DNA from 2 places in the Paenibacillus sp. DS2015 genome. Region 2 is predicted to be linked to the other one. Evidence: riboswitches for the same ligand, from Rfam matches in the RefSeq annotation. Region 2 holds a riboswitch; the other holds the start of a gene.

Region 1 (6,229 bases), on a different contig from region 2:
TTCTGAAAAGTAAACTTTTGCAGTGCTCCCATACCTAGGCGTCGTTTCAATATTCAATCATTTGGATAGATTTTCATTAGGATAAATTGCTCTGTGCTTCTACTTCTAGCTATAGCTATTACTTCGAACGTTTCGTATCCAGCGGTCTCAGATTAGCTTCAATCGATTCGCGCTGATCCTCAAGAAACGGAGGAAGAGCTAGCGACTCACCTAAGGTCTCAAAAGGTTCATCGGTATCAAATCCAGGGCCATCTGTAGCTAACTCGAACAGAATACCATTCGGTTCACGGAAGTATAGAGAGCGGAAATAGAATCTCTCTACAAATCCAGAATTCGGTAAGCCCGCTTTGTTCAACACTTCAATCCAGGCAAGAAGCTCCTCCTTATCCGCTATACGAAAAGCGACGTGATGCACGCCCCCTTTTCCAAGTCTAGTCGGTGAAAGATCACTTCGTGGCTCGACCTGTACCTCCGCACCCGATCCACCTTCAGCTACTTGCATGATTATAATATCTTCTTGACCCTCAACTAGAGCAGGTACCCGAGCCTTCTCAGTGAATCCGATTAGACGAAGTGCAGCTATTGTCGATTCAGGTTTACGAACCGTAAGCTTTATCGGTCCTAGACCCACAATACCGTATTGTGTTGGCACAGGACTCTTCTCCCAGGGAGTTCCACCCACTACGCCCACATTCGTCTCATCAGAAACAAGGGATAACTGTTGCCCCTCCGGATCTTCGAAGAATATAACGTTCCGTCCAGCAAATTCTGAAATCGGTGAATGTTTAACCCCATGCTCAATAAATCGCTCTACCCAAAATCCAAGTGCCTCATCACTAGGGACACGAAGTGAAGAACCGGAGATGCTACTCACCCCTTTTCGATTCTGTCCGATACTCGGAAAATCAAAAAAGGTAAGCTCCGTACCTGCATTTCCTCGTTCGTCTCCATAGAATAAATGATACGCAGATGTATCATCTTGGTTTACTGTTTTTTTAATAAGGCGCATCCCAAGAACTTCTGTATAAAACTCAAAATTACCCGTTACACTACCCGTCATGGCGGACAAATGGTGAATACCTTTAACATTCATTCGTTGTACATCCTCTCAACATTACATTTATTGTGGATAGTTTCCACTTGAAGTCAGATCCTAATAACAGAACTATTTTCCTTCGATAATTATTTTAGTTAGTTGCATACTTTTAATTAGTATATATCTAATTTGATAAAAAAGAAATCTTTTTCCTCAAAACCAAAAAAGCTTGGATAGTAGCTCCAAGCTTGGGATCATTTATTCTTTATTTTTGATTCTCTAAGATCGTTGTAAATATTCGTGAATAGACGTCTTTGATATTGGATTCATTTATTTTATTATTATAGAGTCCATAGCCCCAAGATTGACCTTCTTCACCAAGCTGAAAATAGCCCGTGGCATAGTCACTTGATTTACTATCTGGAGAATCCTCATAGGATAATGCCTCATCAAGAAAGGGTACATATGATTTCTTAGACTCAATAAAGAAGAATGGAATACCAGCATTTTTATATATTTTTGCATATTTACTGTCAGAAGCTTCAGAAAGATTTTCCCTCGTAATGAATACAGCATCAAAATCATCCAAGAGATTCCTATTTTCAATTTCCTCAAACGTAATATTAATGAATTTGATGTTATCTTCTCTGACTTTAGGAGCCCCCCCTATAACACCGATGTCTAAACTCATGCCTTGGTAGAGAGTTGTATCAACTGTATCAGAAGTACACCCCGTAAGAATCATTAAAATAGTGAAGATAACTGGAAATACTTTTTTCAATATTAAACCCTCCGATGTAAATTCAACGAATTTAATCACTCAAAGGTTTATTTTAACATAAATTCAAATTTGTCCAAAATCATGATTAATAAGACTCAACCTTTTATACTCCTCATTCCACTTCTGGCGATGAGTTTAGTATGGGATCAATACGAAAAGAGACCAAATCCATTTGCGATTTGGTCGTAATCTATGTGCCGTACATACCTCCCATCATGCTTTCAAAGACTGGCTTTGCCTAGAGATGACGAATAATGCAGCCCATATCAGAACAAATCCGAAGATTTGAGCACTCGTAATAATCTCGTGAAACACAATCCAATTCATTAGAACACCCACCATTGGGAAACTTAATTCTGCGAATGTAGCTACCGAAGCTTTGGTCGTTGTAAGTCCCTTATAATATACAAGTAAACTCAGTAAACCAGGCAATAAGGCTTGCCCCAATAAATTAAGTGACACTCCTACGATCGCCGAAGAACCCGTCGGCAAGTTCCAAACTCCCCCTTCACCCCATGTTATAGCAAGCAACAAAGGCAAAGCTAGTATGAAGCGTAACGAAGTTACTGTCTCATATTTCATTTGTCCAACCATTAAACGTCCCATGACCGTTGAACCACCCCATAGCGCCGCTGCGCCGAGTGAAAATAAACTACCTATTTGAACAAATTCATTCCAATGACCGAAGGGTACTTTAAAACCAAATGTCAGCAAATAAGTTCCTATAAGTGCAAGGATGAACAATAAGGAAAAACGCTGGGGTAATCTCTCTTTCAATAACATTCTCGCCATGATGATGGCAAACAATGGCTGTAATTTCTGAAGTAATAATACAGCATTCATATTTCCATCAGCCAATCCCATTGTAAACAATATCGTTGCAAGTGCTGAACCACCCCATGATATAAAGAGTAATGCAGCAATATGCTTCGCTCTAATTCCCCGAAGTTCACTCCGTTGTCTCCATAGAATTGGAGCAACGACTAGCGCAATAATAATATGCTCAAGTAATACAATTTGCGTCGAAGTAAGTGACTTCAACAACAGAATCCTAAATAAAGGATCAACACCCCATAGTGCAGCACCCAATACGACTAACCAGAAGCCACTGTTGCTCCCCTGTTCTTTTGGTAATGATAGCGGCTTCTGTCCATTTACACTTACGTTATCCATATCCCTGTCCCCTTAGCCTGAATATGGGGTTCTTATGCGGAAAGCCCCCGTTTCATCGATACATCATCGACAGAAGCGGGGGCTGATCAAATAAGCTTGCAGGGAATTAATATTCCACAACATGCGAATCTCTTGATCTTCTCCCATCCGGACTTTACCGTCGGCCTTGGAATCTCACCAAGTCAGTCGCTATTTCTTATTCAGAATAGCAAGTCGCGGGCTTATGTTCATTCTGAGATAGAACGAACATTCACCGCCGGTTAGGAATTTCACCTTACCCCGAAGATCCATATTCAATTAGTTTAAAATGTGATGTTTTAATTATAAGTAAATACTACAACAATAGTTGACAATCCTCTGTTAAAATAGTCACATTCATCTTATGAAATGACATGTTTCAGGAAATTCATTTATTTGCATTCATTATACAACGAAACTGCTAATATTGTCGAAGATACTCCATTATTTTTCAAAAGGATAACGTAATCCCCATTGCCCACGTACCTCATCAAGTATCTTCATAATCCCTAAAGATTCTTCTAACGGTATAATTGAGCTTTCGGTAAGGCCTTCTTGTAAACATCTACCTACCTCTTCAGCCTCATACACATACCCAATTGACGTTCTATCATCCGTGAAGGTCTCAACTTCCTCACCGTTGATGAACAGTGAAGCTGATTTGCTATTCAGAAAACTAGGGATATGAATATACCCATCTGTGCCATATATATAAGCTTCATTGGTTAAATTGAGTCGAACGGAACCATTCAGTGATGCGGTTCTACCGGATTCATAGCTTAAAAGAATAGAGAACTGTTCATCTACCCCTGTTTCTCCAATATGTGCCGTACTCATGATCTTCTCAGGTTTCGCCCCAAGAACCATTGAGGCGAAAGAAATGGGATAGATCCCAGCATCTAGAAGCGCTCCCCCTCCTAAATCAGGGTTAAGCAACCTTCCTTCCGGATTCCAATCTGAGCGGAAACCGAAATCAGCCTTCACCAATTTTACATCACCAATTCGTCCTGCTTGAAGCCACTCTCTGACTTTACGAATGGGAGGTAAGAAGCGAGTCCACATACCTTCCATTAAGAATAGTTTATTCTCCTTAGCGTAGCTAATCATCTCTTCGAGCTCAGCTGCATTTATTGTGAAAGGCTTCTCACATAGCACAGCTTTGCCCGCACGAAGACAAGTGAGTACGTTCTCCTTGTGAAATGGGTGAGGTGTAGCCACGTAAATAGCATCAATCTCAGGATTGGCTAGTAATTCTTCATAACTTCCATAAGCATGAGCAAAATTAAAATTTTCAGCAAATTGGTCAGCACTTTCCTTCGTACGTGATCCAACAGCAAACCTCTCCGCATTCTGAGCATGAGCTAAATCTCTAGCAAATTGAGAAGCAATCCAGCCCGTACCTAATATTCCCCACTTTATTTTGCTCTCATGACTATTATTCATATTCATATCCTGCTCCTCTCTTCTGTCGAGCCTATTATATCAAAAACCTAACCTCATATCTTCCAAATAATAGATTCACATCACTATAAAAAAAGGGGTCTCAACAGCCTGAACAATGGCTTGAGACACCCCTATATCCATTCTTATACCTCGGTTAATATCTGGCTTTTGACCAACCAGTTACAGTAAACTCTCAATATCATTCTCCATATCAATGGTATCTGTCATCGCTTCAAAACGATGGATTACGTTACCCTTCCTATCTAATAAGAATTTAGTGAAATTCCATTTAATAGAATCGCCAATCAGGTACTCTGGAACCTTCTCATTAATTATTGAAGTTAATAGCTTTGATGACGGGTGAAAGGGATTAAATCCTTTAAACGGTTTTACCGCTGTCAAATAGTTAAATAACGGGTGAGCGTTCTCATCTCTCACATGCAACTTTTCAAACATAGGGAAAGTTACCCCATAATTCAGCTTACAAAAGGTTTTAATATCTTCATTATTACCAGGTTCTTGATCATCAAAATGGTTGGATGGGAATCCTAACACTACGAATCCTTTATCCTTGTAACGATCATACAATTTTTGCAAATCTTCATACTGGTAAGTAAATCCGCATTTACTGGCCGTATTTACAATCAAAACAACTTTCCCTTCAAACTCCTCTAGGGATTTAACCTGACCATTCATTCCTACAGCTTGAAAGTTAAAATCATAAATACTCATAATATTCCCCTCTTGTCCTTATGTAATATTGTCTATGTGCTATCCATTCTATTCTATTCTATTTAATAAAGAATAAAAAGAAGGTAATTTACAATAGGAAAATATGAAAGAACTTATGAAAAGGGTTTAGAAATTAGTGAGAAGATTTGACAGCCTCTGCTTCAATCTTCTTATTCTTCTCAATAAAGCGCTCATTATGAGAAGATACATACGCTACCTTCGTTGCTTCGGGATCCAGATATAATTTAGCGCTGTTCAAAGCCAGTGCGCCATCGACGAAGGTTCCTGCAATCAGCCGTACTTTGCTAGGATGACTTACAAAGTCACCTGCAGCAAATATCCCAGGAATGTTGGTCTCCATATTCTCGTTTACCACAAGTAAATCATCTTGAATATTTAGTCCCCAATTGAGTATCGGTCCATAATCACATCTCATGCCATGATTGATAATGACGTGGTCAACATCGAATTGGACGGTTTCCTCAGTCTCCATATGCGTGACCGTAACCTGATCAATAGATGTTCCATTCCCATGTAACTGCGTTAATGCATAGGGTGTACGTACGTCTACAGAGGACTCCTTCATCTTCAATACGTTAAATTCATGCCCCCCGAAGTGATCCCGACGATGTACAACGGTTACACTTGCAGCAATCGGTTCCAATTCATTCGCCCAGTCAACAGCTGAATTGCCTCCTCCTGATATTAGAACATGCTTCCCACGGAAACCTTCTAACTCTTGTACGGTGTAGTGTAGATTGGTTACTTCATAACGATCCGCACCTTCAATATCTAACTTTTGCATGGTTAGAATACCGTACCCCACGGTCAGAATAACCGTTCGAGTCAGATGTTTCTCTCCCGTCGCAGCAGTCAATAGGAAATTTCCATCGGCTAACTTAACAAGTTCGGTTATCTGTTGGTTTAAGCATACGGTTGGATCAAACGTTCTTGCCTGTTCATTCAGCTGTAAGATAAGCTTCTCTCCTCTAATAGGAGTAATCCCTCCAATATCCCAGATGATCTTCTCAGGATAGATCAGAATA
Region 2 (6,229 bases):
AACACGGAGAAAAGTAAGGATGAGTAATAGGAGAGGAAAATACAAATGATCTGCATAATAATCCATTTATACTCATTTCACAAATCTGCTATACTGAGTTAAAATCAGTTGGAATATTATTATTCCATAATAAGTGGGGGATTGTCTGAAATGTTCTTACATGGTACAAGCAAAATAAATGATAGTGGACACTTAGAAATTGGTGGTTGTGATGTTGTTGATCTTAAGGCTAAATTTGGTACACCTCTTTATATTGTAGATGAACAATTAGTTCGTCAACGCTGTAAAGAATATGTTGAGGCGTTTCAAGCATCTGGATTGAAGTTTCAAGTGGCGTACGCTAGTAAAGCATTCTGTGTTATGGCCATGTGTACAGTGGTGGAACAAGAGGGAATGTCTTTAGATGTTGTATCTGAAGGTGAATTATATACAGCAATACAAGCTGGTTTTCCGGCAGCAAGAATCCATTTTCATGGAAACAACAAAACTCCGGATGAAATTGAAATGGCTATTGATGCGGGAATCGGTTGTTTCGTAGTGGACAATTTGGTTGAACTACATCTTTTACAGGCTATAGCATTAGAGAAAAATGTGCATGTTAATGTATTGCTACGGGTAACACCAGGTGTTGAGGCTCATACGCATGAATATATTTCAACAGGACAGACGGATTCTAAATTTGGTTTTGATATCGGAAATGGCTCTGCCTATGAAGGTGTAGAGGTTACTTCTAAACAATCCCATTTAGAGTTACTTGGAGTCCATTCTCATATTGGCTCACAAATTTTTGAGGTTGAGGGATTCCAACTTGCTGTTCAAAAGGTTGCTGAATTTGCACAAGGTGTAAAGACCGGACTTGGTATCGTATTTAAAGTTGTTAATTTAGGTGGAGGATTTGGGATTCGTTATGTGGATGGCGATACACCACTAAAAGTCTCCCAGTACGTCAAGGCAATTACGGATGCTGTCAAAGAACACTTTGCGAAGATCCAGTCTGAGCTGCCGGAAATTTGGGTAGAGCCCGGTCGTAGTATTGTAGGGGACGCAGGAACAACTCTCTATACCGTAGGTACGAACAAGAACATTCCAGGTGTCCGTAAATATGTAGCAGTTGATGGAGGCATGACAGATAACCCACGCCCAGCCCTATATCAATCCCATTATGAAGCAGTACTTGCCAATCGCGCGCTTGAAGAAGCACAAGAGACCGTATCGATTGCTGGTAAGTGCTGTGAGAGTGGCGATATGTTGATTTGGGACGTGAAGCTACCTGAGGTAACTAGTGGCGACTTGCTGGCAGTAGCTTGTACAGGAGCATACAATTATTCGATGGCAAGTAACTACAATCGTATTCGTCGTCCAGGAGTTGTCTTTGTGAAGGATGGTCAAAGTGATCTTGTTGTGAAACGTGAGAGCTTGCAGGATATTGTTGGTAATGACCTTGTTCCAGAACGGATTGCTAAACAAGCTGTAACGAAATAATTCAGGTTGTCGTTATCGTTATATATCAGAAGGGATCACGTTTACGTTACTATTGATGTAGCGTAAGGTGTTATCCCTTTTGTTCTTGTGTAGAGACTGTAATGAATTAATTTTGAGTTCATTCCGTCTTTTTTTGCTTTCAGGTACCTATTCATAGTAAACTATAGGATGTCTGTTAATGATCTCCTTTTCAGAATTACATAACAGATAACTTCTAAGTGAATGATTTGATAAGTATTGAGTTTAAATTGAATTACACAATATTTTAAGGGGATGGAATCATAATGAAAAAAGGAACAATTGAATTAGAAAACGGTGGAGTAATCGAAATCGAGTTTTTACCAGAAGAAGCACCTAACACAGTAGCTAACTTTGAAAAATTAGCTAATAGTGGATATTATAATGGTTTGAGTTTCCACCGCGTGATCCCTAATTTTGTCGCTCAAGGGGGTTGCCCAACAGGAACAGGTACGGGTGGTCCAGGGTATACAATTAAATGTGAAGCGACTAACAACACAACAAAACATGCTAGAGGCGTATTGTCCATGGCTCACGCAGGTAGAGACACTGGTGGTAGCCAATTCTTTATCGTTTATGCTCCGCAACCACATTTAGATGGAGTTCATACCGTATTTGGTAAAGTGATCAGTGGAATTGAACATGTAGACACGATCAAAGCTAACGATAAGATGAAAGAAGTTAAGGTTTGGGACGAAGCATAAGAGTATCAAATAGCAAAAGATAGTAACCCAAATACCCTCTCATCAGAATGAAAACTGATGGAGAGGGTATTTGGGCTTGTATTCATCACTAATAACCAATAAATATGATGGGTATAAAGGGCATTGAATCAGATAGTTCATATCATTTAATAAGCTGCTTTATTAAATATAGAATAAAACTCTTGTGTTTTTATCTCTTAGGTGGTAATATTCGTACATAAATAGTTGTTCTTAAATGAACAATTTCATATTGATTTATCCTTCGGGGGCAGGGTGAAATTCCCTACCGACGGTGATGGGGTGTTGTTAGACTTTCTAATGATACGACTTAGTCCGTGACCCGTACGCATAACTTTGGCGTATGGTTGACCTGGTGAAATTCCGGGACCGACAGTATAGTCTGGATGGGAGAAGGATAAATAGCTGACGCAACTTACTTATAGTGATTTGCGGTTCATAAAAGTGAAGCAACAGAAGGTTGTGGCAATTTTCACAATGTGATGCGGATGAGGTCTATATTTCATTTTGTGTTACTTGTATTCGGAATTGTCTTTAGCTTTGTTTTTGTGTAATCTATTTATCTCCTATACTAACCCCGTTACGGATGAATTCGTTCATCTGATGCGGGGTTTTCTGTTTATACGAATCAACTTGTTATTCACATATTTCGGAGGTGATGTAGATACAATGATGGACATTATGAATGACGAATTTTATATGTCTTTAGCATTGGATATGGCGGAGCGAGCACAAGGGCAGACAGGTATTAATCCTGTTGTTGGATGTGTTGTCGTGAAGGATGGTGTGATGGTTGGACTGGGCACTCATCTCGAGCGGGGTACGGGTCATGCTGAAGTTCATGCACTGAATATGGCAGGTGAGAAGGCGAAAGGTAGCACGGTATATGTTACTTTAGAGCCATGTAGTCATTATGGAACAACACCACCGTGTAGCGAACGTTTGATCAAAGAAGGAGTGCGACGGGCCGTAGTGGCCTGCCAAGATCCGAATGTTCAAGTAGCAGGTAAAGGGATCGCTATGTTGCGTGAGCAAGGGATAGAGGTTGAAGTGGGTATACTTCAAGATCGTGCATTGAAATTGAATGAGAAGTTTATCAAGTATATTACGACAGGGATGCCATTTGTCACACTAAAAACAGCTAGTACATTAGATGGCAAAATCGCTTCGAAAAGTGGCGATAGCAAATGGATTTCAAATGAAGCGGCGCGGGAGCAAGTACATACGCTAAGACATCGGCATCAAGGTATTATGGTCGGCGTGGAGACAGTAATTGCAGATAATCCGCATTTAACAACTCGCTTGCCTGTAGATGGCTTGAATCCAATCCGAATTGTTGTAGACTCGCGCTTACGTATTCCTTTGGAGTCTCACCTTGTTAGTGATGGTCTGGCACAGACGATTGTGTTAACTACCAATGCCTCTATGGGTCATTCTACGGCTGTACGTCTTAAAGAGGCAGGTGTCACAGTGATTGCGTGTGGTGAGGGTCCACGTGTGGACCTGAAAGTTGCGTTAGCCAATCTAGGTAGATTGAACATTGGTTCTGTCCTTCTTGAAGGAGGAGGTACATTGAACGGCGCGATGCTAGAAGCACAACTGATCGATCGAATTGTACTTTATTTAGCCCCTAAAATTGTAGGAGGTTACGATGCCCCGGGTAGTTTCTCTTTTGCAGGAAGTGAACTCATGAGGGATGCTGTAAGTCTAGTATCTTTGGAAGTAGAACAATTAGGAGATAATGTGTGTATCAGTGGGATACCTGTATGGACCTAAAGCTAAAGCTGTTGACAGAGGAGGTGTTTCATCATGTTTACGGGATTAGTTGAGGAAATGGGCACGATGCGTGGGATGACTCGCCAAGGAGAAGCCATGGTGTTGCATATTTCAGCATCGGTCATCATGAATGATTTGAAGATTGGAGACAGTGTGTCCGTAAATGGTGTATGTCTTACAGCAACTTCAATAGAGACTCATTCCTTCGCTGCTGACGTTATGCCCCAGACTTTTCGCAATAGTAACTTAAAGGACCTTCAAAGTGGGAATAAGGTGAACTTGGAGCGGGCTATGATTGCCAATGGACGTTTTGGTGGACATATGGTTCAAGGACATGTAGATGGCATAGGAACAATACATCAAGTTACCCGTGAACAGAATGCGGTCGTATATGAGATTACACCAGCGAATACAGAATTATTCAAATTCGTTATCCCCAAAGGATCCATTACACTTGATGGAATCAGCTTGACTGTGGTGAGTGTGAATGATCATACATTTCAAGTATCCGTCATCCCTCATACATTGGTACAGACAGTTCTTAATCAGAAACGTGCTGGAGATACGGTGAATATTGAATGCGATGTGCTAGGTAAATATGTGAATCATTTGCTCAATTACGGGTCCAGAGGACAGCAGGATGAAGGTAAGCCATCTGGGATTAGTCAAGAGTATTTGGCTCAGCATGGATTTGCATAAAGCAGTAAAGATTGTTCGTTAAGAAATGTACAAGGAGGAATCGATGATGAGTGAAGAAATTGTTTTTGATCCTATCGAAGAAGCTATATATGATCTCATGCGTGGGAAGGTCATTATCGTTGTTGATGATGAAGACCGTGAGAATGAAGGAGACTTTATTGCCTTAGCGGAGAAGTCAACACCTGAAGTTATTAATTTCATGATTAGCCAAGGACGAGGATTAGTCTGCTTACCGATTACTCAGGAACGAGCTGATGAGCTTGATCTTAAGCCGATGGTGTCAGAGAATACAGATAATCATGGTACAGCTTTTACAGTCTCGATAGATCATAAAGATACCACAACAGGAATTTCTGCTAATGAACGTTCGATGACTGTCAAAGCGATTATGGATCCCAATGCGAAGATCCATGATTTTCGTAGACCGGGGCATATGTTCCCGTTGATTGCTAAGAAAGGTGGAGTTCTTCGTAGATCGGGACATACAGAAGCAGCTGTCGATTTAGCTATCATGTGTGGTGCATATCCGGCAGGGGTGATCTGTGAAATCATTAAGGAAGACGGTACCATGGCTAGATTGCCAGATTTAGTGGAAATTTCACGGAAGCATGATCTGAAACTTATTACCATTAAAGATCTGATCCACTATCGTAATGAGAAAGAGAAGCTTGTTACACGTGAGGTTGCCGTCAGAATGCCAACTGATTTCGGAGAATTTCAAGCGATTGCTTATACGAATGAAGTAGATGACAAAGAACATCTGGCCCTGGTCAAAGGAGAGATCGATACCACTAAGCCAGTGCTCGTGCGTGTGCATTCCGAATGTCTGACTGGAGATGTGTTCCATTCTCATCGCTGTGATTGTGGCCCTCAATTTGCCGCTGCTTTGAGACAGATTGATGAGGAAGGCAGTGGTGTGTTGCTCTATATGCGTCAAGAGGGTCGTGGGATTGGTCTGATTAACAAATTGAAGGCTTATAAGCTTCAAGAGGAAGGCTTAGATACCGTGGATGCTAATTTACAGCTTGGTTTTGCCGCAGATCTGCGTGATTATGGCATTGGTGCTCAAATCCTGAAAGATTTAGGTGTGCGCCAGATCAGGCTTCTAACAAACAACCCTCGTAAGATTAGAGGATTAGAGGGGTATGGTTTAGAAGTTGTGGAACGTGTCCCTATTCAAATGCAAGAGAATAAGGATAATACGCGTTACTTGCATACTAAACAAGCTAAGCTCGGTCATCTCATGACATTCGATGATATGGAGCAGAACGAAGATCCAAATCTATAACAATCCATCATACAATAAGAGAGGTAGTTGATTTATTATGGCACATTATTTTGAAGGTAATTTAGTATCGGAAGGTTTGAGATATGGTATCGTGGTAGGACGTTTCAATGAATTCATTACAAGTAAACTTCTTAACGGAGCATTGGACGCATTGAAACGTCACGGTGTTCAAGAAGATGAAGTAGATGTAGCATGGGTACCTGGAGCATTCGAGATACCTCTAATTGCTCAAAAGATGGTTGAA

What was found. A riboswitch is a leader RNA that binds a small molecule or an ion and turns the genes downstream of it on or off. The one in region 2 is predicted to bind FMN.
Region 1: it holds a riboswitch for FMN, as region 2 does, so the genes downstream of both, J2T13_RS13250 (DMT family transporter) here and ribD (bifunctional diaminohydroxyphosphoribosylaminopyrimidine deaminase/5-amino-6-(5-phosphoribosylamino)uracil reductase RibD) in region 2, are expected to answer to the same signal.

Annotation. Positions count from the first base shown of each region.
Region 1 covers NZ_JBNPWS010000013.1:80,681-86,909, reverse strand. Annotated here, with positions in the region: gene J2T13_RS13260 (ring-cleaving dioxygenase) at 119-1,093, opposite strand; gene J2T13_RS13255 (hypothetical protein) at 1,302-1,817, opposite strand; gene J2T13_RS13250 (DMT family transporter) at 2,031-2,990, opposite strand; FMN riboswitch at 3,122-3,281, opposite strand; gene J2T13_RS13245 (Gfo/Idh/MocA family protein) at 3,453-4,457, opposite strand; gene J2T13_RS13240 (glutathione peroxidase) at 4,632-5,183, opposite strand; gene J2T13_RS13235 (NAD(P)/FAD-dependent oxidoreductase) at 5,317-6,229, opposite strand, start outside.
Region 2 covers NZ_JBNPWS010000042.1:29,490-35,718, forward strand. Annotated here, with positions in the region: gene J2T13_RS23895 (spore germination protein) at 1-27, shown strand, start outside; gene lysA (diaminopimelate decarboxylase) at 151-1,482, shown strand; gene J2T13_RS23905 (peptidylprolyl isomerase) at 1,767-2,204, shown strand; FMN riboswitch at 2,459-2,624, shown strand; gene ribD (bifunctional diaminohydroxyphosphoribosylaminopyrimidine deaminase/5-amino-6-(5-phosphoribosylamino)uracil reductase RibD) at 2,895-3,998, shown strand; gene ribE (riboflavin synthase) at 4,032-4,697, shown strand; gene J2T13_RS23920 (bifunctional 3,4-dihydroxy-2-butanone-4-phosphate synthase/GTP cyclohydrolase II) at 4,744-5,985, shown strand; gene ribH (6,7-dimethyl-8-ribityllumazine synthase) at 6,023-6,229, shown strand, end outside.